2 linked regions of the Caballeronia sp. TF1N1 genome follow. The protein of the gene in region 1 interacts with the protein of each later gene in a pairwise test. Links are inferred from orthologs where the notes say so. Each region holds a gene or a part of one and is shown in the gene's direction. Other genes may lie near its edges.

Region 1 (15,140 bases):
TATAGCCCTGCAAGTACGGTTGCTGATCGATTGCGAACTTGATCGTGCCGTCCTTGATGCCCTTCGCGATGTCATCGGAAAAGTCGAAGGTCACGAAATAGAGCTTGTTTTGCAGGCCCATTTGCGTGACGGCCTTGAGCGTCGCCGAGGCGGGCGTGGGTCCGAGCGTGAGTACAGCCTGCGTATCGGGATGATTGCGCAGGTAAGCCGACACCTTCGACTGAATCTCCGTCGGGTCCTGACCGGAGTCGATGGTGGACGCCTTGTAGTCGACGCCGATGGCTTCCGCGAAGCCACGGCAGCGGTCGAATGACACCGTGTTGGTCGCGATATGGTTCACGCACAGGAACGACTTGACGCCCGCGGCCTTCGCCTTTTCGCCTGCGGCCTTGCCCGCCACGTATTCCGGCTGGCCGATATGCATGATCGCCTTGAGTTGCTCGCTTTGCTCTTCGGTGCCCGAGTTGATCGTGACGAGCGGAATCTTCTTCGCCGTCACCTTGTTGAGCGCGCTCTTCAATACATCGAAGTCCGCGATGGTGGTGATCACGCCGTCGTAATTACGCGCGGCGGCCTGTTCGATGAGACGCGACATATCGGCAATGTCGCCGTTTGGCGGATTGCGATAGTCGGTCTGGACGTTGAAGTCCTCGTCGGCCTGCTTGATCGAATTCTTGATGACGTTCCACCACGAGTCCGAGTCGGGCGCGTGGCTGATGAGGACGAACTTGGCGTCGGGCGCCGCGTGAGCGGGGGACGCCGTCAACAAGGCTGTGCTGCTCAGGATTGCGGCTGCCGCGAGCGCGCGCAACGCGGCTCGGCCATTGCGAATGGTCATTGTCTCCACCTATCTCGGTTTGTTGTTTGATCTGACTTTTCCGCGAGCCGATGCGGCCGTTGCTTGGGGCCGCTTCGAACTCAGCACCAAGAGTAGGCCAAGTTTTCCCGGTCTGCAATAGGAATTGCACCGATGCCATAAATGGAAAATACGTTCCATTTTCCTTGCAGCCTTCCTATAATCGCTGCCACGGCGTCTGCCTTCGCGGCGCCATCGACATGAGCTATCCATGCAGGATGAGACCAGCACCGACGTGCAGAGCGTCGACGATCTGATGCAGCGCATCACCGACGCTTACGACACGTTGCCGCGTCAGTTGAAGAACGTCGCGACGTATATCGAGCAGCATCGGTCGAGCGTGATGATGGATCGTACGAGCGATATCGCCACCGCGTGCGGCGTGCATCCGTCGGCCGTGGTGCGCTTTGCGCAGCGCTTCGGTTTTTCGGGCTTCTCGGACTTGCAGGCCGTGTTCAGGCAGGCGTTCGCGGGCGGCAATGGCTCGCAGCAGAGTTATCAGCAGCGCATTCGCAAACTCATCGACGAAAAGGCGGGCGATGCCTCCGGTGTGTCCGTGGCGCGCGAATTCATCGCGGCGAGCCGCACGGGGCTCGACGAACTCGAAGCCGGTCTCGACGACGAACAGTTCGACGCCGCCGTGGAAATGCTCGAACACGCGGAGAACATCTATGTGATCGGCGTGCGGCGCTCGTTCGCGGTGGCGAGCTATATCGTCTACGCGTTGCAGCACACGAGAAAGCGCGTGCATTTGATCTCCGGCATCGGCGGCATGTTCCGCGAACAGGTCAAGAGCGTGAGAAAGGGCGACGTGGTCGTGGCCATCAGCTTCGCGCCTTATGGCAAGGAAACGCAGTATTGCGTGCGCGCTGCGCAGCATCACGGCGCGAAGACGCTCGTGATCACCGACAGCCAGCTTTCGCCGCTCGCGCGTCACGCGAGCGCGAGTCTGCTCGTGAAGGAGGGCAGCGCGTTCGCGTTCCGCTCGCTCACGAGCACCATTTGCTTGTGCCAGGCGCTGTTCATCGCGCTCGCGTACCGGCTCGAACTCAACGTAGAAGAATCCAAGGAGACAGGCGGCTATGACGATTGACGTGGCGGTATTCGGAGCAGGGCGCATTGGCAAGATTCACGCGGCCAATCTCGCGCGGCAGCCTGGCGTGCGCCTCAAGTATGTCGTCGATGTGAACCGCGAGGCCGCGTCGGCGCTCGCTGCGCAATACGGCGCGCAAGTCGCCGATGTGGATGCCGCCATGGGCGACGCCTCGGTGGGCGCGACGGTCGTCTGTTCGAGCACGGACACGCATGCGGACCTGATCCTCGCATCGGCGGCGCAAAAGAAGCACGTGTTCTGCGAGAAGCCCGTGGACCTCACGCTCGAACGCGCGCGCGCCTGCGCCGATGCCGTGCAGAAAGCGGGCGTGGTCTGCATGATCGGCTTTCAGCGGCGCTTCGACCCGACTTTCTCGGCATTGAGGGCGCGCGTGGAAGCGGGCGAGATCGGCGAACCGGAAATGCTGATCGTGACGAGCCGCGATCCGGGCGCGCCGCCCGTGGAATACATCAAGCATTCGGGCGGCATCTTCAAGGACATGCTGATCCACGACTTCGACATCTTCCGCTGGATGCTCGACGACGAAGCCGACACGCTGCACGCCACGGGCAGTTGTTTGTCCGATCCCGCCATCGCGGAAGCCGGCGATATCGATTCGACAGCCGTCACCATCCGCACGAAACGCGGACGCCTGTGCCAGATCAACACGGCGCGGCGCTCGGGCTACAGCTACGATCAGCGCTTCGAGGTGCTCGGCAGTCTCGGCATGCTGCAAGCGGGCAACGTGCGTCCGACCGAAGTGACGGCATATTCGACCAAGGGCGTGTCGAGCGACGTGCCCGAGGCGTTCTTTCTCGAACGGTATCGCGCGGCGTATGCCGCGGAAATCGCGCATTTCTTCGATGCCGTGACCCATGGCAAGCCCGTGCGCACCACTGTTGCCGACGGCCTCAAGGCGCTCGAACTCGCCGAGGCCGCGACGCTTTCGTGGCGCGAAAAGCGCATCGTGAAGCTCGGGGAGAACGCGGCATGAGCGCGGTGCGGGTGGGCATTGTCGGGCTGGGGCGGCTCGGCCGCAGACACGCGGAAAACCTCGCGTGGCATGTGCCGGGCGCGCGGCTCGTCGCGGCGTGCAGCCCGGTTGAGCAAGAGCGCGAATGGGCTCGCGACAACCTGCCGGAAATCGCGCTCCATGCCGATTACGCCGACTTGCTGACCGATCCGTCCATCGACGCCGTGTGGCTCGTCACGCCGACTTCGCTGCACGCGCGGCAGATCATCGCCGCGTTGCGCGCGGGCAAACACGTGTTCTGCGAGAAGCCGCTGTCGCTCGATCTCGCCGAATGCGACAGCGTGATCGAGGAGCACGCGCGGCATGCGCATCTGCATGTAATGATCGGCTTCGTGCGCCGTTTCGATGCGAGTTATCGAGATGCCTTCGAGCGCATTGGCGAAGGCGCGATCGGCCGGCCGTTCATGGTGCGCTCGCAGACCTGCGACAAGAATGATCCGGATGGTTTTTTCGTGCGTTTCGCGCCGACATCGGGCGGACTCTTTCTCGATTGCAGCGTGCACGACATCGACCTCGCGCGCTGGATGCTCGGTAATCCGAAGCCCAAGCGCGTGTTCGCGAGCGGCACGATAGCAATCCACGAAGGCTTGCGCGAATGTGGCGATATCGACAATGGCGTGGGCACGATCGAATTCGACGACGGCCGGCTTGCCGTGCTATACGCTTCCCGCACGATGGCTCATGGCCACGACACGCAGACAGAAGTCATCGGCACGGCGGGCGCGCTTGCCATTGGGCGCAATCCGCGTGCGAACCGCGTCGAGATCGCCGATGCACACGGCATGCGAAACGTTTGCACGCCGACTTTCTTCGAGCGCTTCGAAGATGCGTTTTTACGCGAAGCGCAAGCCTTCGTCGCGCTCGTGCGAGATGGCACGCCGACCGGCCTCACGCTCGACGATGCGCGCGAGGCGACGAGGATTGGCATCGCCATGCGGCAGGCATATGAGACCGGGCGCCCGGTGGACTTGTGAACGCTGCGTTAGAATCGGGCCTTCGATGTTTCGCAACACGCAAGGCTTAACGGAATTCAAATCGCGATGGAAGTTCACAAGGAAGTCGACGCGCGCGGGCTCAACTGCCCGTTGCCGATCCTGCGGGCAAAGAAAGCACTCGCCGACATGACGAGCGGCCAGATTCTGAAGGTGCTCGCCACCGACCCCGGATCGCAGCGCGATTTCGCGGCGTTTGCAAGGCAGACCGGCAACGAGATCGTCGAAGTAACCACGCAGGACAAAGTGTTCACCTTTCTGATGCGACGCCGCTGAAAAGGAAAAAGCCCATCACATGACGCGATGGGCTTTTTTTTCGCCTGCCGACGCGGGCGAATTCGACTTACTTCAACTCAGCTAGCCAGGTTCGGCGAGCGCGTGCGCAAATACTCGTCGAAGTCTTTCGACACTTCCGGATGGCGCAGCGCGAATTCCACCGTCGCCTTCAGATAGCCGAGCTTGCTGCCGCAGTCGAAGCGCGTGCCGTGGTACTTGTACGCGAGCACTTGTTCGTCCGACAGGAGCGACATGATGGCGTCCGTCAGTTGCAGTTCGCCGCCCGCGCCGGGCTTGATCGAGCGGATGTGATCGAAAATGCGGGGCTTCAGCACATAGCGGCCGACCACGCCGAGGTTCGACGGCGCAACGGCCGGTTCCGGCTTTTCGACGATACCCGAGAGCTTGAAGATGTTGTCTTCCCACTCCTTGCCGTCGATGATGCCGTAGGACTTCGAATCTTCCGCCGGGATTTCCTCGACGCCGATCACCGAGCTGTGATAGTGGTCGAAGACTTCGATCATCTGCGACATCACGGGCGGCTTGCCGTACAGCAAGTCGTCCGCGAGGATCACGGCGAACGGGTTGTCGCCGACGAGCTTTTCGGCACACAACACCGCGTGGCCGAGACCGAGCGCTTCGGCCTGACGCACGTAGAAGCAGTCGACATGGCTCGGCTTGATGCTGCGCACGAGTTCGAGCAGCTTGTCCTTGCCGCGCGCTTCCAGTTCGGCTTCGATCTCATAAGACTTGTCGAAGTGGTCTTCGATCGCGCGCTTGCTGCGCCCGGTCACGAAGATCATTTCGGTGATGCCGGCGGCCATTGCCTCTTCCACCGCATATTGAATCAGCGGCTTGTCGACGACGGGCAGCATTTCTTTCGGGCTCGCCTTGGTCGCGGGGAGGAACCGAGTGCCGAGACCCGCGACGGGGAAAACCGCTTTGGTAACTTTTAGCATGTGATAACCCTGATCCTCTTAATCATTTGGAACGTCGAGCAGTTGGGCGAACGGACGAACATCCCCGATCACGCGGCGATGCTACTTCACGACAGCCCAATCAGACAGGCAGCCGCAAAATTTGCGCCCGAAGTTTCTCGATAGTGGTTTCGTATTCTGCCAGCCTTTTTCGCTCCTGTTCAACGACGGCGGGCGGCGCTTTTGAAACAAAGCTTTCATTTCCGAGCTTCGCGTTACATTTGCCTGCTTCGACAGTCAGGCGGTCTACTTCCTTCGTGAGACGCTCGCGTTCGGCGGCGACATCGATCTCCACCTTCAGCACGAGTTTGTTCGCGCCGACGATCGCCACCGGCGCACCTTCCGCTTCGGCATCGAGCGCGGCTTCGTCGTCGATGATCTTCACTTCGGCAAGACGCGACAGTGCGGCGACGTACGGCGCAAACGTATGGAGACGCGCGGCGTCGCCATGTGCGAGCAGCGGCACCTTCACCGCGGGCGACAGGTTCATTTCGCCGCGCAGATTACGGCATGCGTCGATGACAGCCTTGAGTTCGGACGCCCACTGTTCCGCCGTTTCGTCGATCTTCTTCGTCTCGGCGCGCGGATAGGCCTGCGTCATGATCGACAACTCGCCTTCCTTCGTGCCTTCGGGCAAAACGTCGGTCAGCGGCGCCACCTTCTGCCACAGCGCTTCCGTGATGAACGGGATGATCGGATGCGCGAGCCGCAGCACCGTCTCCAGCACGCGCAACAGCGTGCGGCGCGTGGCGCGCTGCTGCTCGGGCGTACCGGTCTGGATCTGCACCTTCGCGAGTTCGAGATACCAGTCGCAGTATTCGTCCCAGACGAACTTGTAAATTGCGCTCGCAACGTTGTCGAAGCGATAGTCCGCGAAACCCTTTTCGACTTCCGCTTCGACGCGCTGCAGGAGCGACACGATCCAGCGGTCCGCCTGCGAATAATCCGTGTAGCCGCCCGGGCCGCAATCGCCCGGCTTGCAGTCGCCGGGGTTCGCAAAGCCGCAGTCGTGGCCTTCGCAATTCATCAACACGAAACGCGTGGCGTTCCAGAGCTTGTTGCAGAAATTGCGATAACCCTCACAGCGTGCCAGATCAAAATTCACATTGCGACCCAGCGTGGCCATGGAAGCCATCGTGAAGCGCAGCGCGTCGGTGCCGAAGGCCGGAATGCCTTCCGGAAATTCCTTACGCGTTTTCTTTTCGATCTGCGCGGCGGCCTTCGGATTCATGAGGCCGGCGGTGCGCTTGGCGACGAGCGGTTCGAGCTCGATGCCATCCACGATATCGATGGGATCGAGCGTATTGCCCTTGCTCTTCGACATCTTCTGGCCTTCCGCGTCGCGCACGAGGCCGTGCACGTAGACCGTGTGGAACGGCACCTTGCCGGTGAAGTGCGTGGTCATCATCACCATCCGGGCAACCCAGAAGAAAATGATGTCGAAGCCCGTCACGAGCACGGTGGAGGGCAGGAACGCGTTCAGTTCGCTGGTTTCGTCCGGCCAGCCGAGCGACGAGAAGGGCACGAGCGCGGACGAGAACCACGTATCGAGCACGTCTTCGTCGCGGCGCAGCGCACCTTTGTAGCCCTTGGCGTCGGCTTCGGCGCGAGCTTCGTATTCCGTCTTCGCGACGAAGATCTCGCCGTTTTCGCCATACCACGCGGGAATCTGATGGCCCCACCACAACTGGCGCGAGATGCACCAGTCCTGGATGTTTTCGAGCCATTGGTAGTAAGTTGTGGTCCAGTTCTCGGGCACGAACTTGATCTGCCCGCCGCGAACCACGTCCAGCGACGTTTCCGTGATCGACTTGCCCGGATTGAACGTGCCTTCCGGCGCGGCCTTGGTCATTGCGACGAACCACTGGTCGGTCAGCATCGGCTCGATGACCACGTTGGTGCGGTCGCCGCGCGGCACCATGAGCTTGTGCGGCTTCACGGACTCGAGCAGGCCGAGCGCTTCGAGATCCTTCACCACTTCCTTGCGCGCGTCGAAGCGATCCATGCCGCGATATTTCGCGGGCGCGTTGTCGTTGATCTTCGCGTCGAGCGTGAGGATTTCGATCTGCGGCAGCTTGTGGCGCTGGCCGACCGCGTAGTCGTTGAAGTCGTGCGCGGGCGTGACCTTCACGACGCCCGTGCCGAACTCGCGGTCCACGTAGTCGTCCGCGATCACCGGAATCTCGCGGTCGCCAAGCGGCAGCACGACCGTCTTGCCGATCAGATGCCGATACCGCTCGTCTTCGGGATGCACCATCACCGCAACGTCGCCGAGCATGGTTTCGGGCCGCGTGGTCGCGACCGTCAGATGGCCGGAGCCGTCGGGCAGCGGGTACTTGATATGCCAAAGGCTGCCGTTTTCTTCCTCGCTGACGACTTCGAGGTCGGACACGGCCGTGCCCAGCACCGGGTCCCAGTTCACGAGCCGCTTGCCGCGATAGATGAGCCCTTGCTTGTACAAGGTCACGAAGACGTCGCGCACGGCGGCGGACATCTTGTCGTCCATCGTGAAGTATTCGCGCGACCAGTCGATGGAAGCGCCCAGACGCCGTACCTGATTCGTGATGGTCGAGCCGGATTCCTGCTTCCACGCCCAGACGCGCTTCAGGAATTCCTCGCGGCCGAGGTCATGGCGGGAGATTTTCTTGGCGTCGAGCTGGCGTTCGACGACGATCTGCGTGGCAATGCCCGCGTGGTCCGTGCCCGGCACCCACAGCGTGTTTTCGCCGAGCATGCGGTGATAGCGCGTCAGGCCGTCCATGATGGTCTGGTTGAACGCGTGACCCATGTGCAGCGTGCCGGTGACATTCGGCGGCGGCAGTTGAATGGAGAAATTCTTCGCGCCTTCCTGGAAGGTCGGGGCGGAGTAGCCGCGTTTTTCCCATTCCGGGCCCCATTGGGACTCGATGTTCTGAGGCTCGAAGCTCTTCGCAAGCGTGTTGTCGCTCATCGTGAAATCTGCCGAAAAATGCGTGAAAAGTGCGGGGTAATCCCTGATTATAAGGTTCGAGCGAGTCAATCGGACGAATTCCGGATGGCCTGCGGCCAAGCGCGGATGCCAGGCGCCGGCGACGCCATCGGCGCGGTCTTATAATGGTCGGCCCGCCGCCAGAGACTTTGGCCCGCTTTTCGCCGTCCACCTGCTCCCATGCCCGACCTGCTCGCGAACCTCAACCCCGAACAACTCGCCGCCGTGACGCTGCCCAACGAGCCCGCGCTGATTCTCGCCGGCGCGGGCAGCGGCAAGACGCGCGTGCTCATCACGCGAATCGCGTGGCTGATCCAGCAGGGCTACGCGTCGCCGCCGACCATTCTCGCCGTGACCTTCACGAACAAGGCCGCGCGCGAAATGATGTCGCGGCTCTCGGCGCTCTTGCCCATCGACACGCGCGGCATGTGGATCGGCACCTTCCACGGCCTGTGCAACCGCATGCTGCGCGCGCATTATCGCGACGCGGGGCTGCCGCAGACTTTCCAGATTCTCGACACCGCCGATCAGCTCTCCGCCATCAAGCGGCTGATGAAAGGGCTCAATGTCGACGACGAAAAATATCCGGCGAAGAACCTTCAGTACTTCATCAACAACGCGAAAGAGCAGGGCTTGCGTCCGAAGGACGTGGACGCCACGGACGCCTTCAACCGCAAGTTCGTCGAACTGTACGAAGCCTACGATCAGCAATGCCAGCGCGAAGGCGTCGTGGATTTCCCCGAACTGCTGTTGCGCTGCCACGAACTGCTCGCGTTCAATGCGCCGCTGCGCGCACATTATCAAGCGCGCTTTCGCAATATCCTCGTCGATGAGTTTCAGGACACCAACAAGCTGCAGTACGCGTGGCTCAAGCAGCTGGCGGGCGAGAGCAACGCCATCTTCGCGGTCGGTGACGACGACCAGTCCATCTACGCGTTTCGCGGCGCGAACGTCGGCAACATGCACGACTTCGAGCGCGAGTTCCGCGTGCGCAATCTCATCAAGCTGGAGCAGAACTATCGCTCGCACGGCCATATTCTCGATACCGCGAACTTCCTGATCGCCAACAACTCGCGGCGGCTCGGCAAGAACCTGCGCACGGATGCGGGGCACGGCGAACCGGTGCGCGTCTACGAAGCCGCGACGGACTCGCAGGAAGCGGGCTGGATCGTCGAGGAGATCAAGGCGCTCATCAATACGGGACTCGCGCGCGGGGAGATCGCGGTGCTGTACCGGAGCAATGCGCAGTCGCGGACCATCGAGCACACGCTCGTGAACGCGGGCATTGCGTATCGCGTGTATGGCGGCTTGCGCTTCTTCGAGCGTCAGGAAGTGAAGCATGCGCTCGCGTATCTGCGTCTGATCGACAACCCGAATGACGACACGGCGTTTGCGCGCGTGGTCAATTTCCCGACGCGCGGCATCGGTGCGCGCTCCATCGAGCAACTCGCCGACGCCGCGCGTCTCTACAACTGTTCGATGGCCGCCGCCGTGCCCTACGTCACGGGAAAGGCAGGTTCGAGCCTCGGCGCATTCGCCACGCTCGTCGCGAAGATGCGCGCCGAAACGCAGCAGATGAGTCTGCCGGAAACGGTCGAATACGTCGTGCGCGCGAGCGGTCTCGCCGCGTTCTACGAGACCGAGCGCGAAGGCCAGGACCGTCTGGAGAACTTGCAGGAAGTGGTCAACGCGGCGGCGGCGTTCGTGAGCGAGGAAGGCTACGGGCTCGATACCCCCGCGCGTTCCGTGCCGCTGCGCCCCGGCGCGACGGCGGCGCCGGAAATCGTGAGCGAGGACGGCGAGATCGAAGTGCTGGACGCGCCCGGCATTGCCGATCCCGCGCAGAACCCCGACACCATGACGCCGCTCGCGGGGTTTCTCTCGCATGCATCGCTCGAAGCGGGCGACAACCAGGCGCAGGCCGGCCAGGATGCCGTGCAACTCATGACCGTGCACGCGGCGAAAGGGCTGGAATTCACGGCGGTGTTCATCACCGGACTGGAAGAAGGGCTCTTTCCGCACGAGAACAGCGCGCAGGAAACCGACGGCCTCGAAGAAGAGCGGCGGCTCGCTTACGTGGCGATCACGCGGGCGAAAGAGCGGCTTTATTTGTCGTTCGCGCAGAGCCGGATGCTGCATGGACAGACGCGCTACAACATTCGCTCGCGCTTTTTCGACGAATTGCCCGAAGGCTCGCTCAAGTGGCTCACGCCGAAGATCGAGCCGGGCGCGCGTTGGGGCGGGCGCGCGGATAACGCCGGCTGGGGCCGCGACTGGTTCGCGCGCCCAGGCCAGGAGCGCGGCGGTTCGGCTTACGGCGGTTCCGCCGCGTCCGCACCGGCGTTGCCGTCGTTCGCCAACGAGCAGCGCGCGGCGGAAAGCGGCTTCAAGGTCGGACAAGCGGTGTTCCACACGAAGTTCGGCGAGGGCACGGTGATCGGGCTCGAAGGTTCCGGCGGCGATGCGCGCGCGCAGGTTCGCTTCAAGCGGCACGGCGAGAAATGGCTCGCACTCGCGGTGGCGAAACTGCAAGCGGTCGAATGACGATGCTCGGCATCATGGCGGCGCTGCCGCAGGAACTGGGCGATCTCGTCGCGCAGATGCATGCGGCGGGCGAAGTCGAGACGGTGACGCTCGGTCAGCGCGAGTATCACGTCGGCCATGCGCATGGCGTGCGCGTGGTGGCAACGCTCGCGCGCATCGGCAAGGTCGCGGCGGCGGCGACGGCGAGCGCGCTCATTCACGTGTTCAAGGTCGATGCGATCGTTTTTACGGGCGTCGCGGGCGGCGTGCATGCAAATGTCCGGGTGGGCGACATCGTCATCGGCGATACGCTCCTGCAGCACGATCTCGATGCCTCGCCGCTTTTCCCGCGCTATGAAGTGCCGCTTCTGGCCCGCTCTCATTTCGCCGCCGATCCCAGCTTTTGCAATGCGCTCGCGCTGGCGGCCGCGAGTTTCATCGCCGATGAGGGCAGCTCGCTTGCCGAGCGCTTCGCGGTGCATGCGCCGCGTGTGCATCGCGGGTTGATTGTGAGTGGCGATCGCTTCGTCGCGAGCAACGAAGGCGTGCTGGCGCTGCGCGACGCTTTGCCCGATGCGCTCGCGGTCGAAATGGAAGGCGCGGCGCTCGCGCAGGTTTGTTTCGAACACGCGGTGCCGTGCGCCGTCGTGCGCACCATCTCGGATACCGCCGATGCCGCCGCGCCTGAATCGTTCGCGGAGTTTCTCGTGGCGATCGCGGGTGCGTATTCGTCGGGGATTCTGGTGCGGTTTCTTCGGTCTGTGCATTAGCTCCAACGCTCGGGTTTTCCCTTCTGCCGCCAGACCATTTGCCGCTTGTAATTGAGAATGATTCTCAATACAATGCATCGCAAGCGCGGATATCGGCATGCCGCAAAGAAGCGCGAACCGCTGCTTCGACGACCGCCATCCCGGCCTGATCCGAGACACAGCGCTGCCGTCAGCGCTTATCCGTAGCTTTGCATCGGGGCCGAAGCCGGCGCGAAAACGCCGCCTTCGTCCGACCAACGAGGCCCGAACATACATGACCAACGATTCCATTCCCACTGCCATCGGCTTGACGCGCGAGCAGGGCGGCGTATCCGAGGCAGGCGAAATTCACGAGGCGCGCAACGAATGCGCGGTCGCGGCCAACGCCGCAAAAGTGCTTGAAACCACGCGTCACGCGTGGAGCCAGGCATCGGAAGCACCGAAAGAAACCGCGCGCCGGTTGCCGCGCGCCACGAAACCGAAAAAGCGGGCCGTGCCGCGACAGTCGCGCTGGCCGAGCCTGGTTGCCGCGCTGAATTACTGGAGTCCAAAACCGCTGTGAATGCCGCCAATCTCCATTCAAAGCGCGAGTCGCTTTCATCGTCCGTCCCGCTTCCCGATCTCGGTCTCGATGCCCGCATGTTCGACGCCAGCCGCTTTCCGCTCGTGCGTCTGCGCCGACGCGCCGTCAAGCCGGGCTACGCGTTTGCATGGTGCGCGCAGATGCGCCGCCTGCTTGCGCTCAACACGCCCTTCGTGATCGTCGCCGAGCACGACGCCGATGAAACCGCCGACGACATTCGCCTGCGCACCGCGTGGCTGCGCAATCAGCGCGTGCAACTCGCGGCGTATTGCCGGGGCATCGTCGTGATCGAGCCGCGTATCGAGGCGCGCGCGACCACGCGTGAAGCGCTGCGTCATTCGACCGAGGGCAGCGGCGTGCGTACGGTCGTGGTATCGAGCATGCGCGTGGCCGGCGAACTCGCGCCCGTGTTGCTCAAGCATTCGGGCGAAGCGGCAGCGCCGGTGTCGAAGAGTCGCGCGGTCTGAAACGTCCGAAGCGTTCGGAGAGGCGAAGCGCGCCTGAATCGATGACACCGATCAGGGCGCGCCCTGTCTAGCAAGGGTTTGCGGGCTGCTCTATGCTCTGTCTTCGTGATGAAGAGATGTCAACGCGGCCGCCCGACGTGGGCGCATGCGGCGTTGGCGGACGCACAGAGACAAGCACAGCCACGCACTTCGCTCAAAGAGGACGCGCATGCCGACTTACCGAGAAGCGTATCGCCGGTCGATCGAGGAACCCGAGGCGTTCTGGGCCGATGAGGCGCGCCGCATCCATTGGCATACGCCTTTCACGCAGGTGCTCGATGCGAGCAACCCGCCGTTCGCGCGCTGGTTCGTCGGCGGCAAGACCAATCTCTGTCATAACGCGGTCGATCGCCATCTCGCCTCGCGCGCGCAGCAAAACGCGCTCGTGTATGTATCGACGGAAACGGGCATCGAGCGCCGTTATACCTACGCCGAACTGCACGCGGAAGTGAACCGCATGGCCGCCGTCATGCGCTCGCTGCACGTGAAGAAGGGCGACCGCGTGCTCATCTATATGCCGATGATCCCCGAAGCGCTCTTCGCGATGCTCGCGTGCGCGCGTCTCGGCGCGGTGCATTCGGTGGTGTTCGGCGGCTTCGCGGCGCCTAATCTGGCGGCGCGCATCGACGATGCGGAGCCCGCGCTCATCGTCACCGCCGATGCTGGCGCGCGCGCGGGCAAGGTGATCGACTACACGCCGCTCGTCGACGAGGCGCTTTCGCGCGCTGAATTCAAGGTGCCGCAAGTGCTTTTGATCGACCGGCAACTGGCGCCCGAGCGGCTGCAGGCGAGCTATCTCGTCTCCTACGAACCCTTGCGCGAAAAATTTTTCGATGCTCACGTGCCGTGCGAATGGCTCGAATCGAACGAGCCTTCGTACGTGCTGTACACGTCCGGCACGACCGGCAGGCCGAAGGGCGTGCAGCGCGATGTCGGCGGTTATGCGGTCGCGCTCGCGGCATCGATGGAGCATATCTTTCAGGGCGCGCCGGGCGACACCATGTTCACCGCGTCCGACATCGGCTGGGTCGTTGGGCACAGCTACATCATCTATGCGCCGCTGATCGCGGGCCTGACCACGGTCATGTACGAAGGCACCCCGGTCCGTCCGGACGGCGGCATCTGGTGGCGGCTCGTGGAGCAGCATCGCATCAATCTGATGTTCACCGCGCCCACCGCGATCCGCGTACTTAAGAAGCAGGACCCGGCGCTGATGCAAGACGCCGATCTGTCCAGCCTGCGCACGCTGTTTCTGGCGGGCGAGCCGCTCGACGAACCGACCGCGCAATGGATTCAGAGCGCGCTGAGAAAGCCCGTCATCGACAATTACTGGCAGACGGAAACCGGCTGGCCGATGATCGCGATTCCACGCGGCATCGAGGCGTTGCCCTCGAAGCTCGGCTCGCCGGGCGTGCCGTCGATGGGCTTCAACCTCACCTTGCGCAACGAGGCGACCGGCGAGATTTGCGCGCCGGGCGAGAAGGGCGTGGTCGCGTTGGGTTATCCGCTGCCGCCGGGCTGCATGCAGACCGTGTGGGGCGACGATCAGCGTTTCATCGACACCTATTGGACTAGCGTGCCGAACCAGTTGGTCTATTCAACCTTCGACTGGGGCGTGCAGGACGAGGACGGCTACGTGTCGATTCTCGGCCGCACCGATGACGTGATCAACGTGGCGGGGCATCGGCTGGGCACGCGCGAGATCGAGGAGGCGTTGTCCGCGCATCCGGCGGTGGCGGAAGTCGCGGTCGTCGGCGTGACGGATGCCGTGAAGGGCCAGGCCGCCGCTGCGTTCGTCGTGCTGCGCGATGCGAGCCGTCTCGATGCGCCGGGCGCGCGCGCCGGGCTGGAGGCGGAGCTGTGTCACGCGGTGGATGCGCAACTGGGCGCGATTGCGCGTCCGGCGCGCGTGCTTTTCGTGTCGATGCTGCCGAAGACGCGTTCGGGCAAGCTCTTGCGCCGAGCGATCGCGGCGCTGGCCGAAGGGCGCGATCCGGGGGAATTGCCGACTATCGAGGACCCGAGTGCGTTGGGGTTGGTGAAGGCGGCGTTGGAATCGTGAGCGCGAGCAGCGGGCTTTGAATACGCAAGGGCGCTTGCACCTTCACCGGTTCGAACCAAGCTGCATCGCCACTTAAAGCACACCGGGCGCGTGATCTCTCGAAGCATCGACGCGCCCGTTAAAGGGAATCACGGCCTGTTAAACCTCAAGCCTTCACCCGCTCCTCGCTCATCTTAGGCAACATCACCGTCAGCACGCCGATCAACGGCAAGAACGCGCAGAGCTTATAAACGAAGTCGATGCTCGTCACATCCGCGAGATGGCCGAGCACTGCCGCGCCCACGCCGCCCATGCCGAACGCGAAGCCGAAGAAGAGGCCCGCCACCATCCCGACCTTGCCGGGAATCAACTCTTGTGCATAGACCAGGATGGCCGAAAACGCGGATGCCAGCACGAGCCCGATGATCACCGACAACACGCCCGTCCAGAACAGATTCACGTAAGGCATGAGCAGCGTAAACGGCGCGACACCGAGAATCGATACCCAGATCACCGCCTTGCGCCCGACCTTGTCGCCAACCG
Region 2 (15,076 bases), 850 kb from region 1 along the record:
ATTATGAGATCATCTCTCATGATTCGAAAAATTCCTTGCTACAAAGTCTGGACCCTATTTAGAATTGCCGGCACGCGGCCAGTGCCCGGTTTTCGGCGGGCGACTGTCGGCGGTTCTTAGAGCGATCCTCACATCAGGAGACGAGCATGTCCGCTGTACCCGACGAAGTTCTCAAATATGTCGCCAATGCCAAAGACGACGATCCTCAGGAAACCGCCGAGTGGCTCGACGCACTCGACGGCGTCATTTCGGCAGTCGGTCCTGATCGCGCGCACTACCTGATCGAAAAGCAGATCGAATTCGCCCGCGTGCATGGCGAGCATCTGCCGTTTTCGGCGAATACGCCCTATATCAATACGATTCCCGTCGCCGGCCAGGCCAAGATTCCGGGCGACCAGGACATCGAGCACCGCATTCGTTCGTACACGCGCTGGAACGCCATCGCCATGGTGTTGCGCGCGGGCAAGGACACCAATGTCGGCGGTCACATCGCTTCGTTTGCTTCGGCGGCGACGCTCTACGACGTCGGCTTCAATCACTTTTGGCACGCACCGTCGAAGGAACATGGCGGCGATCTCGTGTTCGTGCAGGGTCACTCGTCGCCGGGCGTCTACTCGCGCGCGTTCCTGCTCGGCCGTCTGACCGAGGCGCAGCTCAACAACTTCCGTCAGGAAGTGGGCGGCGAGGGAATCTCCTCGTATCCGCATCCGTGGCTGATGCCGGACTTCTGGCAATTCCCGACGGTGTCCATGGGCCTGGGCCCGATCATGGCCATCTATCAGGCGCGTTTCATGAAGTACATGGAAGCGCGCGGTATCGTGAAGACGCAGGGCCGCAAAGTCTGGGCGTTCCTGGGCGACGGCGAAACGGACGAGCCGGAATCGCTCGGCGCAATCGGCATGGCCGGGCGCGAGCGTCTGGACAACCTCGTGTTCGTCATCAACTGCAACTTGCAGCGTCTGGACGGTCCGGTGCGCGGCAACGGCAAGATCATCCAGGAACTCGAAAGCGAATTCCGTGGCGCTGGCTGGAACGTCGTCAAGGTAATCTGGGGCAGCCGCTGGGACGCGCTCTTCGCACGCGACAAGACCGGCGCGCTCATGCGCCGCATGATGGAAGTGGTCGACGGCGAGTACCAGACCTACAAGTCGGAATCGGGCGCGTTCGTGCGCGAGCACTTCTTCAACACGCCGGAACTGAAGGCGCTGGTGGCCGACTGGTCCGATGAAGACATCTGGAACCTGAACCGCGGCGGCCACGATCCGCACAAGATCTACGCGGCTTACGATCAGGCGCAGAAGTCGAAGGGCTCGCCTACCGTGATCCTCGCCAAGACCATCAAGGGTTATGGCATGGGCGAACACGGCCAGGCCATGAACATCACGCACCAGCAGAAAAAGCTGCCGATCGACACGCTGAAGAAATTCCGCGACCAGTTCCGTCTGCCGTTGACCGACGAACAGATCGCCGACGTGCCGTATCTCACCTTCGAGGAAGGCTCGAAGGAACTGGAATACATGCGCGCCCGCCGTCAGGAACTGGGTGGCTATCTGCCGTCGCGCCGCGAGAAGGCGGAGTCGCTGCCGGTGCCGGAACTGTCGGCATTCGAGCCGCTGCTCAAGGGCACGGGCGAAGGCCGCGAAATCTCCACGACGATGGCGTTCGTGCGGGTGCTCAACATCCTCTTGAAGGACAAGGCCATCGGCAAGCGTATCGTGCCGATCGTGCCGGACGAGTCGCGTACTTTCGGCATGGAAGGCCTCTTCCGCCAGATCGGGATCTGGAATCAAGACGGCCAGAAGTACATTCCCGAAGACTCCGACCAGCTGATGTTCTACAAGGAATCGGAAACCGGGCAGATTCTGCAGGAAGGCATCAACGAAGCCGGTGGCATGTGTGACTGGATCGCGGCCGCGACGTCGTATTCGACGCACGGCGAGATCATGATCCCGTTCTACATCTTCTACTCGATGTTCGGCTTCCAGCGCATCGGCGACCTGGCCTGGGCGGCGGGCGACATGCGTTCGCGCGGCTTCCTGCTGGGCGGCACCGCTGGGCGCACGACGCTCAACGGCGAAGGCCTGCAGCACGAAGACGGCCACTCGCTGCTGTGGGCAGCATCGATCCCGAACTGTGTGAGCTACGACCCGACCTTCGGTTACGAACTCGCGGTCATCATGCAGGACGGCCTGCGCCGCATGGTCGCCGACCAGGAAGATGTGTATTACTACATCACCGTGATGAACGAGAACTACGAGCATCCGGCGATTCCGCAAGGCGAGTCGGTTGCCGCGGACATCATCAAGGGCATGTACGCGTTCAGGAAGGCCGAAGGCGCGGCAAAGGGTCCGCGCGTCCAGTTGATGGGCGCGGGCACGATCTTCAACGAAGTGATCGCCGCCGCCGACTTGCTCAAGAACGACTGGGGCGTGGCCGCCGACCTGTGGAGCGTGCCGAGCTTCACGGAACTGGCTCGCGAAGGTCAGGCAATCGACCGCTGGAATCTGCTGCATCCGGCCGACGAAAAGCAAGTGCCGCATGTCACCAAGCTGCTCAAGGGCGCGCAAGGTCCGGTGATCGCGTCGACGGATTACATCCGCGCGCTCGTCGACCAGATTCGCGCCTATGTCCCGAACAAGTTCGTGGTGCTCGGCACCGACGGCTACGGCCGCTCGGACACGCGCGAAGCACTGCGCCACTTCTTCGAAGTCGACCGCTACTGGGTCACGCTGGCCGCGCTCAACGCGCTCGCCGACGAAGGCACGATCGAGCGCAAGGTCGTCGCTGAGGCGATCAAGAAGTACAACCTCGACCCGGCTAAACCCAACCCGATGACCGTCTAAAGGCATCGCCCCCGTGCGTTGTGATGCGGCGCGCTCCCGAAGCGGGGGCGCGCCGCATGCAACACAGGAGACACTAATAATGAGTCAAGCGATCGAAGTCAAAGTGCCGGACATCGGCGATTTCAAGGACATTCCCGTGATCGAGGTTCTGGTCAAGGTGGGCGATGTCGTTGAACAGGAACAGTCCCTCGTCACGCTGGAATCCGACAAGGCCACCATGGATGTACCGAGCTCCTCCGCGGGCACGGTCAAGGAAGTAAAAGTCAAAGTGGGCGATAACGTGTCGGAAGGCACGTTGATCGTCGTATTGGAAAGCGGCGCTTCCGCGCCCGCCCAAGCCGACGCGCCCGCCAAGCAGGAAGCGCCCGCCGGCACGACCACGCAGTCGCAGCCCGCGCAAGCCGCTCAGGCTTCGAGCGGCGGCGGATCGGTGGAAGTGAAGGTGCCGGATATCGGCGACTTCACGGATATCCCGGTCATCGAAATCGGTGTGAAGGTTGGCGACAAGGTGGAGAAGGAGCAGTCGCTCGTCACGCTCGAATCCGACAAGGCGACCATGGATGTGCCTTCGCCTGCCGCCGGCACCGTCAAGGAATTGAAGGTCAAGCTCGGCGATACGGTGTCAGAAGGCACGCTGATTCTGATTCTCGAAGGCGGCGAAAGCAGCCCGGCCGCTTCCGCGCCCAAGCAGGAGGCGCCGAAGCAGGAAGCGCCGAAGCCGGTCGAAGCGCCGCCCGATGCGCCCGCCAAACCCGCGCCCGCGCCCGCGCAGCCGTCCGCGCTCGCGCAGGCGCCCGCGATTCCCGCAGGCGATGGCACACGCACGTCGAGCCACGCGTCGCCTTCGGTGCGCAAGTTCGCGCGCGAACTCGGCGTCGATGTCACGCGCGTGCGCGGTTCCGGTCCGAAAGGCCGCATCACGCAAGGCGACATCACCGCGTTCGTGAAGGGCGTCATGTCGGGTCAGGGCGCAGCGCCCGCCGCGGTTGCCGCGCCGGCTGGCGGCGGTGGCGACCTCAACTTGCTGCCGTGGCCGAAGATCGACTTCACGAAGTTCGGTCCTGTCGATCCAAAGCCGCTGTCGCGCATCAAGAAGATCTCGGGTGCGAACCTGCATCGCAACTGGGTGATGATCCCGCACGTCACGAACAACGACGAAGCGGACATCACCGAGCTCGAAGCGCTGCGCGTGAAGCTGAACAAGGAAAACGAGAAGTCGGGCATCAAGATCACGATGCTGGCTTTCGTCATCAAGGCAGTGGTTTCCGCGCTGAAGAAATTCCCGACCTTCAACGCGAGTCTCGACGGCGACAACCTCGTCTTCAAGAAGTATTTCCACGTTGGCTTCGCGGCCGATACACCGAACGGCCTCGTCGTCCCGGTGATCCGCGACGCCGACAAGAAGGGCTTGATGGATATCGCGAAGGAGATGACGGATCTCTCGAAGCTCGCTCGCGAAGGCAAGCTGAAGCCGGACCAGATGCAAGGCGGCTGCTTCTCGATTTCTTCGCTGGGCGGCATCGGTGGCACGAACTTCACGCCGATCATCAACGCGCCGGAAGTGGCCATCCTGGGTCTGTCGCGTGGCGCGATGAAGCCGGTGTGGGACGGCAAGCAGTTCGTGCCGCGCCTCACGTTGCCGCTGTCGCTGTCGTATGACCACCGCGTCGTCGACGGTGCGGAGGCGGCGCGCTTCAACGCCTATCTCGCGGGCATTCTGGCGGACTTCCGCCGGGTGATTCTCTAAAAAAGTGGCGCGTGTCTTCCTCGCTCGATTGTGCGGGCAAGACACGTGAGACGCTGGGACCGGCGCGTGCTTCGGTGCGCGCGCCTGCTCCAACCGCTCTTCTTCGCCATCATCTTGCATGGGACCCGGGTCAGGCGCTTCAGGCACCGGCTCTGGTCGACATAGGGGACAAATATGAGTCTCGTCGAACTAAAAGTACCCGACATCGGCGACTTCTCCGATGTCGATGTCATCGAAGTCAATATCAAGCCCGGCGACGCCATCGAAAAGGAACAGGGCGTCATCACGCTCGAAACCGATAAGGCCACCATGGAAGTGCCCGCCGATCAGGCAGGCACGATCAAGGAAGTGAAGGTCAAACAGGGCGACAAAGTCTCGCAAGGCTCGGTCATCGCGATGATCGAAACCGAAGGCGCGAGCGCCGCTGCGGAACCTAAGGCCGAAGCGCCGAAGGAAGCGTCGTCCGCAAAGCCGGCTGCACCCGCGCCCGCGGCGTCGGGCGGCGGCGCACAGGACGTGAAGGTGCCGGATATCGGCGACTTCAAGGACATTCCGGTCATCGAGATCCATGTGAAGCCGGGCGATACGGTCGAGAAGGAGCAATCGCTCGTCACGCTCGAATCCGACAAGGCGACCATGGATGTGCCTTCGCCCGCCGCGGGCACCGTGAAGGAACTGAAGGTCAAGCTGGGCGACAACGTCTCCGAAGGCAGCGTGATTCTGACGCTCGAAGGTCAGGGCGGAGGCGTGAGCGAAGTGCCGACCAAGCCGACGGCCGCGCAACCGCAGCCCGCCGAAAAGGCGAGCGCCGCGCCCGCGCCGAAGGCAGGCAGTTATTCGGGCAGCGCGGATGTCGAGTGCGACATGCTCGTGCTCGGCGCAGGCCCCGGCGGCTATTCGGCGGCGTTCCGCGCAGCGGATCTCGGCATGAGTACCGTGCTCGTCGAACGCTATGCGACCCTGGGCGGCGTGTGTCTGAACGTCGGCTGCATTCCGTCGAAGGCGCTGCTGCATACCGCGCTCGTGCTCGACGAAGCCAAGCATCTCGAATCGCACGGCATCACGTTCGGCAAGCCGAGCATCGATCTGGACAAGCTGCGCGGCTTCAAGGAAGGCGTCGTCAAGAAGCTGACCGGCGGTCTCGCGGGCATGGCGAAGGCGCGCAAGGTACAGGTGGTGACGGGCGTCGGTACGTTCGTCGATCCGAACCACATGGAAGTGCAGGGCGACGGCGGCAAGAAGGTCGTCAAGTTCAAGAAGGCGATCATCGCGGCGGGTTCGCAGGCGGTGAAGTTGCCGTTCTTCCCGGACGATCCGCGCGTGGTCGACTCGACCGGCGCGCTCGAACTGCGTCAGATTCCGAAGCGCATGCTGGTGGTGGGCGGCGGAATCATCGGGCTGGAAATGGCGACGGTTTATGCGTCACTCGGCTCCGAAATCGATGTCGTCGAAATGCTCGACGGTCTGATGATGGGCGCCGACCGCGATCTCGTGAAGGTCTGGGAGAAGTACAACGCGAAGCGCTTCGCCAACGTCATGCTGAAGACCAAGACGACCAAGGCGGAAGCCAAGGACGACGGCATTTACGTGACGTTCGAGGGCGACAAGGCGCCGACCGAAGCGCAGCGTTACGACCTCGTGTTGCTGGCCGTGGGCCGCAGTCCGAACGGCGGGAAGATCGGCGCGGACAAGGCGGGCGTCGCGGTGACGGATCGCGGCTTCATCAACGTCGACAAGCAACTGCGTACGAACGTCGAGCATATTTTTGCGATCGGCGATCTCGTTGGCCAGCCGATGCTCGCGCACAAGGCCGTGCACGAAGGCCACGTCGCGGCGGAAGCGGCGCATGGCGAGAAGGCGTACTTCGATGTGCTGCAAATTCCGTCGGTGGCTTATACCGATCCGGAAGTGGCGTGGGCCGGCAAGACCGAAGACCAGTGCAAGGCCGAAGGCATCAAGTACGGCAAGGCGGTGTTCCCGTGGGCCGCTTCGGGCCGCGCGATCGCCAATGGTCGCGACGAGGGCTTCACCAAGCTGATTTTCGATGAAGCGACGCATCGCGTGATCGGCGGCGGGATCGTCGGATTGAACGCGGGCGATCTGATCAGCGAAGTGTGTCTCGCGGTCGAGATGGGCGCGGATGCCACGGACATCGGCAAGACCATCCACCCGCATCCGACCTTGGGCGAATCCATCGGCATGGCGGCGGAGTTGTACGAAGGCGTCTGTACGGACTTGCCGCCGCAGCGCAAGAAGTAAGCGGCCGCAAGAGGGTGTCGAGCGAAGCGCGCTTCTTCACGGAAGCGCGCTTTTGCTTTTGAGCTGCGCGCTCGAAAGCGTGAGGCGAAAGCCGTTTTTTCGAACCAACAGACGACAAAAAACCCGGCGCGAGGCCGGGTTTTTCGTGATTCTTGCTTCGTCAACCGGGCGAACCCGGCTTCGAACTTACGCAACCGTCTTCTTGGCGGTGCGCGTAGCTTGTTCGGTCGCTTGCGTAGCGGCCTTCGTGGCGGCCGTGGCGGCTGCGTTGAAGTTGCTTTCAGCGATTTCGACAGCTTGCTTCGTTGCCTTGTGAACCGTTTCGTACGTCGTGTTGGCGGCGGTGATGGCCGACTTCATGACCGCGACTGCGGTTTCCGAACCAGCCGGTGCGTTCTTCGCGACGTTGTCGACGAGCGATTGCACCTTGCGGTTTTGCTCTTCGTACTGCGCTTCAGCAACGCGAGCGAATTCAGCTTGCGTGGACGACGCAATTTCATACAGATGACGGCCGTACGACAGAACCTTCTCGGCGACCGGCTGCGTGAGGCTTGCTTGCAGCGAGAGGAGTTCTTGTGCGTCCTTGACCGACAGCGCGCGCTGGGTGTTCTCCTGGCTTTCGGCCAGGGTGGACTTCACGACTTGCAGATTCAGTTCGACCAGCTTTTCGATACCTTCGAATGCCTTGTTCGTGAGGCCAAACAGCGTGTCGAAGTTAGCTTTTTGTGCGGCGGCGATTTGCTCGGGGGTCAACAGGGTCATCTCAGGCTCCTGATAGTCGACCCATCAACGCGGGTCGTGGTTTGGTAGATCCGGCGCGCCGTTGCGGCCGGTTACTGCAAAGTGCGATTGGTGCGTCGCAACATGAAGCCATTTTAGAGATATTCCGATAGATGTCAAGCGCTTTTTGTGCATTGCACAATAGGCCGAAAGGTCTTGTTAAACAATGGCTTAAGTTAGATCTCACCGGCATGCGCTGCTGCTTGGTGAAAACCCTATGCACCGCCGCAGGGCGTGGCGTTGCGAGACGCTCTCAACCGGATAGGAGCGTTATGAAAGCACGCTAAGACGACAGAATCATGTCCCGTCGATGCCATGCTGGAAACTCGCATCGGCAAGAAAGATGAGATGTTTCTGTAGTAAGTCCTATTTTTAGGATGACGCCGTACACCAAATTGTTGAAGAGACGTTAACATTTCGACTGTCGGTTGCGTTGTTGTTGTGTTGACGCCGCATCCGTCCACCGCACGCAGCCTTCTTCGAATTTTCGCTTCGCTGTCTTTCAGACCCGAATCCGCGATTCCTGGCTCAAGTTGCAGAAAGTTTTGCCGATAGTGCGCTTGTCGTCTCGTATAAAAGCGCGCTGTTGGCAGCACTGCTGCAAAGCGCGATCGTTTTTTCCGATCAAAGCGCGCGTTGTGTAACGATAAGCAATCGTGGCTTACAACTCGGTTTAACGAGTGCCGATAAGTGCTTAATATTGCTTAAATTTCGTAGCTTCACTACACTTGGCGGTACTCTCCAGCCGCCCAACAGAACACTAATGAAAACCGAAATGTTTTCGTCGTTTAAGGTGGTTCATGGCGTAGCGCTGCGCTCCGCGTTGTCGATCGCCATTTCCATCGCTGTAGCGACGTCCTTTGCAGCGGCTCCGGCTGAAGCCCTCGCAAAAACCGCCACCGCAACCAAATCCGTCAAGAAATCCGCGAAGTCCACTGCTTCCGCCGAGAAGGCCGAAAAGCCTGCTCGTGTGGCGAAGACATCGGCGAAATCGGGCCGTGCCGCCCGCGTAGCCAAGGTCGCCGCCGAAGACGACGACGTACCCCGGGCTTCCCGCAAGCGTCGAGTGAATTACCGCATGGACCCGCGCTCGCGCCGCGCCGCAGTGCACTCGGTGGCGTATCAGCCGCGTGCCACCTCGGTCGGTTCGGCGTTCGGTTTGCATGAAACGCCCGACAGCCTGGCGCTGCGTTCGAGCGTGGCCTATGTGGTGGACCAGAACACGTCCGAAACGCTTTTCGACAAGAATTCGCGCGCCGTCGTGCCTATCGCGTCCATCACCAAGTTGATGACGGCCATGGTCACGCTCGACTCGCACTTGCCGCTCACCGACGAAATGACGGTGACCGACGAAGATCGCGATTACGAGAAGTTCACGGGCTCGCGGCTCGCCGTCGGCTCGGAGCTCAATCGCGAGGATATGCTGCATATCGCGCTCATGGCATCGGAAAATCGCGCGGCGGCTGCGTTGTCGCGCTATTACCCGGGTGGCCGGCCGGCTTTCATCGCGGCAATGAACGCGAAAGCGAAGTCGCTCGGCATGACCGACACGCATTTCGAGAACTCCACGGGTCTCACGAGCCTCAACGTTTCGAGCGCACGCGATCTCGTGAAGATGGTGAACGCGGCGTATCAATATCCGCTCATCCGCAAGTTCTCGACGGATCGCAGCTACGAAGTCTTCACCGGCAAGCGCAATCTCGCCTACAACAGCACGAACGCGCTGGTGCGTAATGCGTCGTGGGATATCGGTTTGCAGAAGACCGGCTTCATCAACGAAGCGGGCGAGTGCCTGGTGATGCAGGCAACGGTCAACGGCCGCCCGGTCGTGATCGTGCTGCTCGATTCCTACGGCAAGTATTCGCGTTTCGCGGATGCCGGCCGCCTGCGTTCGTTCCTCGATACGCTCGGCGAACCGCGCATCATGAGTGCGGATATGGGTAGCGGCACGAACCCCTAAGCACGTTTGAATAAGCAGAAAGCCGGATGGGTCTCTCGACCCGTCCGGCTTTTTGTCTTTGAAGCAGCGTTTCTAACGCAAGATTCAGCGCGATGCGGCTGCAACCGGCTCGGGGTGATAACCCAGCGAGCGCGAGATCTCCAGCGCCGTATGACTGAGTTGCTTGAGCCACGCGTCTTGGAGACGATCGGCCGGCGCCGACAACGACAAGCCCGCGACGAGCCGCCCGGTATCGTCGTAAATGCCCGCCGCGATACAGCGCACGCCCAGTTCGAGTTCTTCGTTATCGCGCGCGCAAGCCTGTTGCCGCACGAACGACAACTCACGTTCCAGCTTCGACAGATCGGTGATGCTGTTCTGTGTGTGGCCCGAAAGACCCGTGCGCATGGCGTAGGCGCGCACGCGCGTGGTTTCGTCGGCGGCGAGGAAGAGCTTGCCGACCGAAGTCAGATGCAGCGGCGCGCGTCCACCGATCGCGCGAACGACCTGCATGCCGGAGCGTTCGGAATAAGCCCGCTCGATATAGACGATTTCGTCGCCCTGACGCACCGAGAGGTTGACCGTCTGTCCCGTTTGCCGATGCAGTTCGCGCATCGGCGGCATCGCGGCCTCGCGCACCGAAAGGCGCGCCTTGACCAGATTGCCCAGTTCGAGCAGACGCATGCCGAGCCGATACGTGCCTGGATCGGAGCGGTCCACCAGCCGGCAAAGCACCATGTCGTTCAGGATGCGGTGCGCCGTGGAAGGATGCAGATCGGTGCTTTGGGAGAGTTCCTTCAGGCTGACGGGATCGGTGTGGCCGGCAAGCGCGTCCAGCAGACGCATCATGCGTTCGATCACCTGAATGGAGGTTTTGGATTCCGGGTTCGTATCGCTCATCGTGGAAATCGGTTGATGCGTCAAACTACGGATGCGCAATTGTATCTCATAATGTGAAAACGCGGTCGGCGGTTGGGGAGTGCCCGAACCACCGCCGCTTCGCGGATAATCGGCGTGCATCTTAGAAAATCTCGAGAAAACAGGAAACGCTCCACCATGCAAGTCGGACTATTCGTCACGTGCCTCATCGACATGATGCGGCCGGAGATCGGCTTTTCGGTCATCAAGCTGATCGAGCGCGCGGGTTTTACGGTGAGCGTGCCGCCCGCGCAAACCTGCTGCGGCCAGCCCGCGTATAACTCCGGCGATCGCAGGCTTGCACGCGATCTCGCCGAAAAGACACTGCGGGAATTCGAACAATTCGACTACGTGGTGGTGCCGTCGGGTTCGTGCGGCGGAATGATCCGCGCGCATTACGGCGATCTCTTCCGCGACGATCCGCAACTCATGAATCGCTTCGCGCGCTTGCAACCGCGCGTCTTCGAACTCACGGATTTTCTCGTGAATGTTGCCAAGGCGCGCATGGAGCCCGGTGTGTTCGAAGGCGCCGTGACCTATCACGATTCCTGCTCGGGCCTGCGTGAGCTCGGCGTGAAGGCGCAGCCGCGCGATTTGCTCGCACAAGCGGGCGTGCCCGTGACCGAGATGGCGGGCTGCGAACATTGCTGCGGTTTCGGCGGCACGTTCGCGGTGAAGTACGGCGACATTTCGACGGCCATCGTCGATGAAAAGTGCGCCAACATCAAGGCGAGCGGCGCGGCTACCGTCGTGCTGGGCGATCTCGGCTGCATGCTGAATATAGAAGGGCGCTTGAGGCGCACCGGCGACACGAGCACGCGTGTGCTGCATATCGCGCAAGTGCTTGCCGGCGACGCATCCGACTCCATCCGCAACTGACGAACGAGCGAGCCCATGCAAGTCCAGACGATGCACTTCAAGGCGCGCGCCGGCAGCAAACTCGCCGATGAGCGTCTGCAGCAGAACCTCACCAAGCTCTCGACCAAATTCGTGAGCGCGCGGGCGAGCGCGGTGCTCGATATCGACTTCGAGGCGACGCGCGCCGCGCTGAAGGAGCGCCGCAATCGCGCGCTCGACAACCTCGACGTATGGCTCGAAACCTTCGAACGCGAGGCGACGCGCCGTGGCGCGACCGTGCTCTACGCGGAATCGACGCAGGATGCCGCGCGGCTCGTCGCGGACATCGCGCGCGCGCATGGCGTGAAAAAGGTCATCAAGACCAAGTCGATGGTCTCGGAAGAGATGCAACTGAATCGCGTGCTCGGCGAAATGGGCGTGCAGTCCATCGAAACCGATCTCGGCGAATACATCCTGCAGATCAACGACAACGAGCCGCCGAGCCACATCATTGCGCCCGTGGTTCATAAGGACAAGGAGCAGATCGCCGATCTCTTCGCGAAGACGCACGGCAAGCCGCGTCTCACGGACATCCCCGACATGACCCGCGAGGCGCGCGAGGTGCTGCGCCCGCATTTCATGTCCGCCGATATGGGCGTGACGGGCGGCAACTTTTTGATCGCGGAAACCGGCTCGGTGGCAGTTGTCACGAACGAAGGCAACGAAGGCATGTGTACCGTGATGCCGCGCGTGCACGTCGCGGTGACAGGCATCGAGAAGATTCTGCCGACGCTCGAAGATCTCGCCACCGCAATGCGTCTGCTGCCGCGTTCGGCGACCGGGCAGACCATTTCCAATTACTTCTCACTGCTGACCGGCCCCCGCGCGACGGGCGAGCGGGACGGGCCCGAGCATATGTATTTCGTGCTCGTCGATGGCGGGCGCACCGGGCTTATCGGCGGCGAGTTTCAGGAGATGCTGCGGTGTATTCGCTGTGGCGCGTGCATGAATCACTGCCCGGTGTATCAAAAGATCGGCGGTCATGCGTATGGCTGGGTTTATCCCGGACCGATGGGTTCGGTGTTGACGCCGGCTTATGTGGGCATCGACAAGGCGCTCGATCTGCCGCAAGCCGCAACGCTATGCGGCGAATGCAACAGCGTGTGCCCGGTGGGTATTCCGCTGTCCGACCTGCTGCGCAAACTGCGCGAAAAGCAGACCGAACGCCATCTGCGCCCCTGGACCGAACGCGCGGCGCTCGCCGTGTGGGGTTACTTCGCGCTTCGGCCAGTCGCTTATGCGCTTTTTACGAAACTCGCGGTGCGCGTGCTTGAAGTCATGGGCGGAAAGAGAAAGACGATATCGCGCATGCCATTCGGCGCCGGATGGACCGAAACACGCGATATGCCCGCGCCGGTCGGGCGCACCTTCCGCGAACTATATAAGGCGAAAGGCACGCATCTCGGGTAAGCGTGTTTCCACGAAAGCGATGTGAAAAAGCCGCGCCGGTTCGACCCGGCACGGCTTTTTAGCGCTCCGCGCAATCGACGCGTTATCCGCCGATTGGCCCGAGCGAGCTTCGCTGGTTGCCGCCGTGTCCGCCACCGCCACCGGCGCCACCACCTTGATCGCCACCGCGATGGTAGCCGCCATTGCCGCCACCGTTTCCGCCAGGATTCGCGGCGGGCGCCTGCGGACGTCCCGGCGGGACGCCGCCGACGGCTCGCGGCAACGGCGCGCCTCCGCCTGCCTGTTGAGGCGGCGGTCCGCCCACCGGACGGCCTCCACCGGCTTGCGGTGGCTGACCACCACCCGGCTGATGTCCGCCACCCGCTTGTTGCGGCTGATTATTTCCTTGCGGCGGGCGCCCACGCGGATAGTCCCCGCGATTCCAGTTGCCCGATGGCGGACGACGCCAGCCTGGACCGTCATCCCAATAGCGGCCGGGGCCAGGACCGTAGTAAGCGGGGCCAGGACCGGAGTAGTAGCCGCCGCCCACCGCTACGCCGGGCTGAACGACCACCGGCGCGCCGTACGCGTCGTAGCCATAGCCGGGATCGGCGTAGCCCGCGGCGGGATATCCGCCACCGTAGGATGATCCATCGGGATAAACCGCGCAGCCGCCTAGTACCAAAGCCGATGACGCGATCAAAAGTCCAGCAACTGCGGATTTCATGTCGTTGATTAGTTCGTTGCAGTGATAACAATGAGACACCCGGCGTGCTCCGATGTCCCCAAGAACTTTGTAAGGTTTTATGACGATTGGCCCGTTTTTGTTGCAATTTCAAAGCCGTGGGTTGACTACCTTTCGTTGTCCGCCACGCAACGAAGCTTTGCTTTTCAGCGTCTTTTTAAGATGTCGGCGATTCCGTAAGATTCGACAGTCGCTTAGTGGGCATCATTCATGCGCTTAATGCGACGACGAACAGAGGTAATTCCATGAAAAAGACAATATCGACCTATTGGCCCGCCGCGATCCTGTTGCCGCTTGTACTGACGTTCTGCATGCACGCGGGCGAGCCCCGGTTAGCCGTCGAACGTCACGGGCGTTCGGGCGTGGCAAGCGTGAGCGCGGAATTGGCGCGCGCGATTTCCTACGGCTTAGTCGATGACGACGACGCAAGACCCAACGCGCCGGCACGTCCCGAATCGATATAGACGCCGGCGAAACGCCGCGCACAGGCCACAAAAAATGGCGCCCTTCATGAGAAGGACGCCATTTTCTTTTTCAGCAAACGCGCGTGCAATGCCTTACTTCAGCACGCTTGCCACTGCGTTGGCGACGACATCGATATTGCGCAGATTCAGCGCAGCCACGCAGATGCGCCCCGTGCTGACCGCATAGATGCCGAATTCTTCCCGCAGACGGTCCACTTGCGGCGCGGTCAGGCCCGAGTACGAGAACATGCCGCGCTGACGGTCGACGAAGGAAAAGTCGCGATCCACGCCCGCGCCCTTCAGACGCTCGACGAGGCCATTACGCATGGCGCGGATACGATCGCGCATCTCGCCCAGTTCCTGTTCCCACAGCGCACGCAGTTCCGGCGATGCCAGCACGGCCGCGACCACCGAGCCACCGTGCGTCGGCGGGTTCGAGTAGTTGGTACGAATCACGCGCTTCAATTGCGACAGCACGCGCGACGACTCTTCCTTGCTCGACGTGATGATGGACAGCGCGCCAACGCGCTCGCCATACAGCGAGAACGACTTCGAGAACGACGACGACACGAACACGTTCAGATCGGACGCGGCGAAGAGGCGCACGGCGGCGGCATCGGCTTCGATGTTTTCGCCGAAGCCTTGATACGCGATGTCGAGGAACGGCACGAGGTTGCGCGCCTTCACGACTTCGACGATCTGCGCCCACTGCGCGTCCGTCAGATCCACGCCGGTCGGGTTGTGGCAGCACGCGTGCAGCACGACGATGGTGCCGGCCGCGTAGCCGTTCAGCGCGTCGAGCATGGCCGCGAAGTTCACGCCATGCGTCGCCGCTTCGTAATACGGATAGTTGACGACCTCGAAGCCCGCACCTTCGAAGAGCGCGCGATGGTTTTCCCAGCTCGGGTCGCTGATCGCGACTTTCGCGCCCGGATTCACGCGCTTCAGAAAGTCCGCCCCGATTTTGAGCGCGCCCGTGCCGCCCAGCGCCTGCGCCGTGACGATACGGCCCGAAGCGATCAGCGGCGAGTCGCGGCCGACGAGCAGCGTCTGGACGGCCGAGTCGTACGCGGCGATGCCGTCGATAGGCAGATA

The links.
Region 2: the proteins of LDZ28_RS09025 (region 1) and lpdA interact in binary tests that used the Escherichia coli proteins (3 or more experiments, as listed by UniProt). The link is inferred for Caballeronia sp. TF1N1 from one-to-one orthologs.

The regions. Positions count from the first base shown.
Region 1 is NZ_CP084626.1:1,943,455-1,958,594, reverse strand. What follows is about bases 8,049-11,057. They hold LDZ28_RS09025 (UvrD-helicase domain-containing protein), read left to right. Parts: upstream 8,049-8,375; coding sequence 8,376-10,739; downstream 10,740-11,057. Other genes in these bases: LDZ28_RS09020 (5'-methylthioadenosine/adenosylhomocysteine nucleosidase), read left to right, coding at 10,736-11,057; LDZ28_RS09030 (valine--tRNA ligase), read right to left, coding at 8,049-8,177. Outside these bases: LDZ28_RS09060 (sugar ABC transporter substrate-binding protein), read right to left, coding at 1-838; LDZ28_RS09055 (MurR/RpiR family transcriptional regulator), read left to right, coding at 1,068-1,949; iolG (inositol 2-dehydrogenase), read left to right, coding at 1,939-2,943; LDZ28_RS09045 (Gfo/Idh/MocA family oxidoreductase), read left to right, coding at 2,940-3,956; LDZ28_RS09040 (sulfurtransferase TusA family protein), read left to right, coding at 4,023-4,250; UTP--glucose-1-phosphate uridylyltransferase GalU, read right to left, coding at 4,328-5,209; more of LDZ28_RS09030, read right to left, coding at 5,310-8,048; more of LDZ28_RS09020, read left to right, coding at 11,058-11,488; LDZ28_RS09015 (hypothetical protein), read left to right, coding at 11,742-12,029; LDZ28_RS09010 (hypothetical protein), read left to right, coding at 12,026-12,517; LDZ28_RS09005 (propionate--CoA ligase), read left to right, coding at 12,726-14,618; LDZ28_RS09000 (MFS transporter), read right to left, coding at 14,764-15,140. UniProt on the Escherichia coli protein: A helicase with DNA-dependent ATPase activity. Unwinds DNA duplexes with 3'-5' polarity. Translocates on single-stranded DNA with 3'-5' polarity. Initiates unwinding more efficiently from a nicked substrate than double-stranded DNA.
Region 2 is NZ_CP084626.1:1,095,558-1,110,633, forward strand. The notes cover bases 4,533-7,477. They hold lpdA (dihydrolipoyl dehydrogenase), read left to right. Parts: upstream 4,533-5,106; coding sequence 5,107-6,849; downstream 6,850-7,477. Other genes in these bases: aceF (dihydrolipoyllysine-residue acetyltransferase), read left to right, coding at 4,533-4,590; LDZ28_RS05010 (phasin family protein), read right to left, coding at 7,036-7,477. In the rest of the region: aceE (pyruvate dehydrogenase (acetyl-transferring), homodimeric type), read left to right, coding at 147-2,843; more of aceF, read left to right, coding at 2,923-4,532; more of LDZ28_RS05010, read right to left, coding at 7,478-7,611; pbpG (D-alanyl-D-alanine endopeptidase), read left to right, coding at 8,393-9,589; LDZ28_RS05020 (IclR family transcriptional regulator), read right to left, coding at 9,674-10,468; LDZ28_RS05025 ((Fe-S)-binding protein), read left to right, coding at 10,625-11,365; LDZ28_RS05030 (lactate utilization protein B), read left to right, coding at 11,381-12,793; LDZ28_RS05035 (hypothetical protein), read right to left, coding at 12,876-13,499; LDZ28_RS05040 (hypothetical protein), read left to right, coding at 13,763-13,981; LDZ28_RS05045 (amino acid aminotransferase), read right to left, coding at 14,075-15,076. UniProt on the Escherichia coli protein: Lipoamide dehydrogenase is a component of the glycine cleavage system as well as of the alpha-ketoacid dehydrogenase complexes.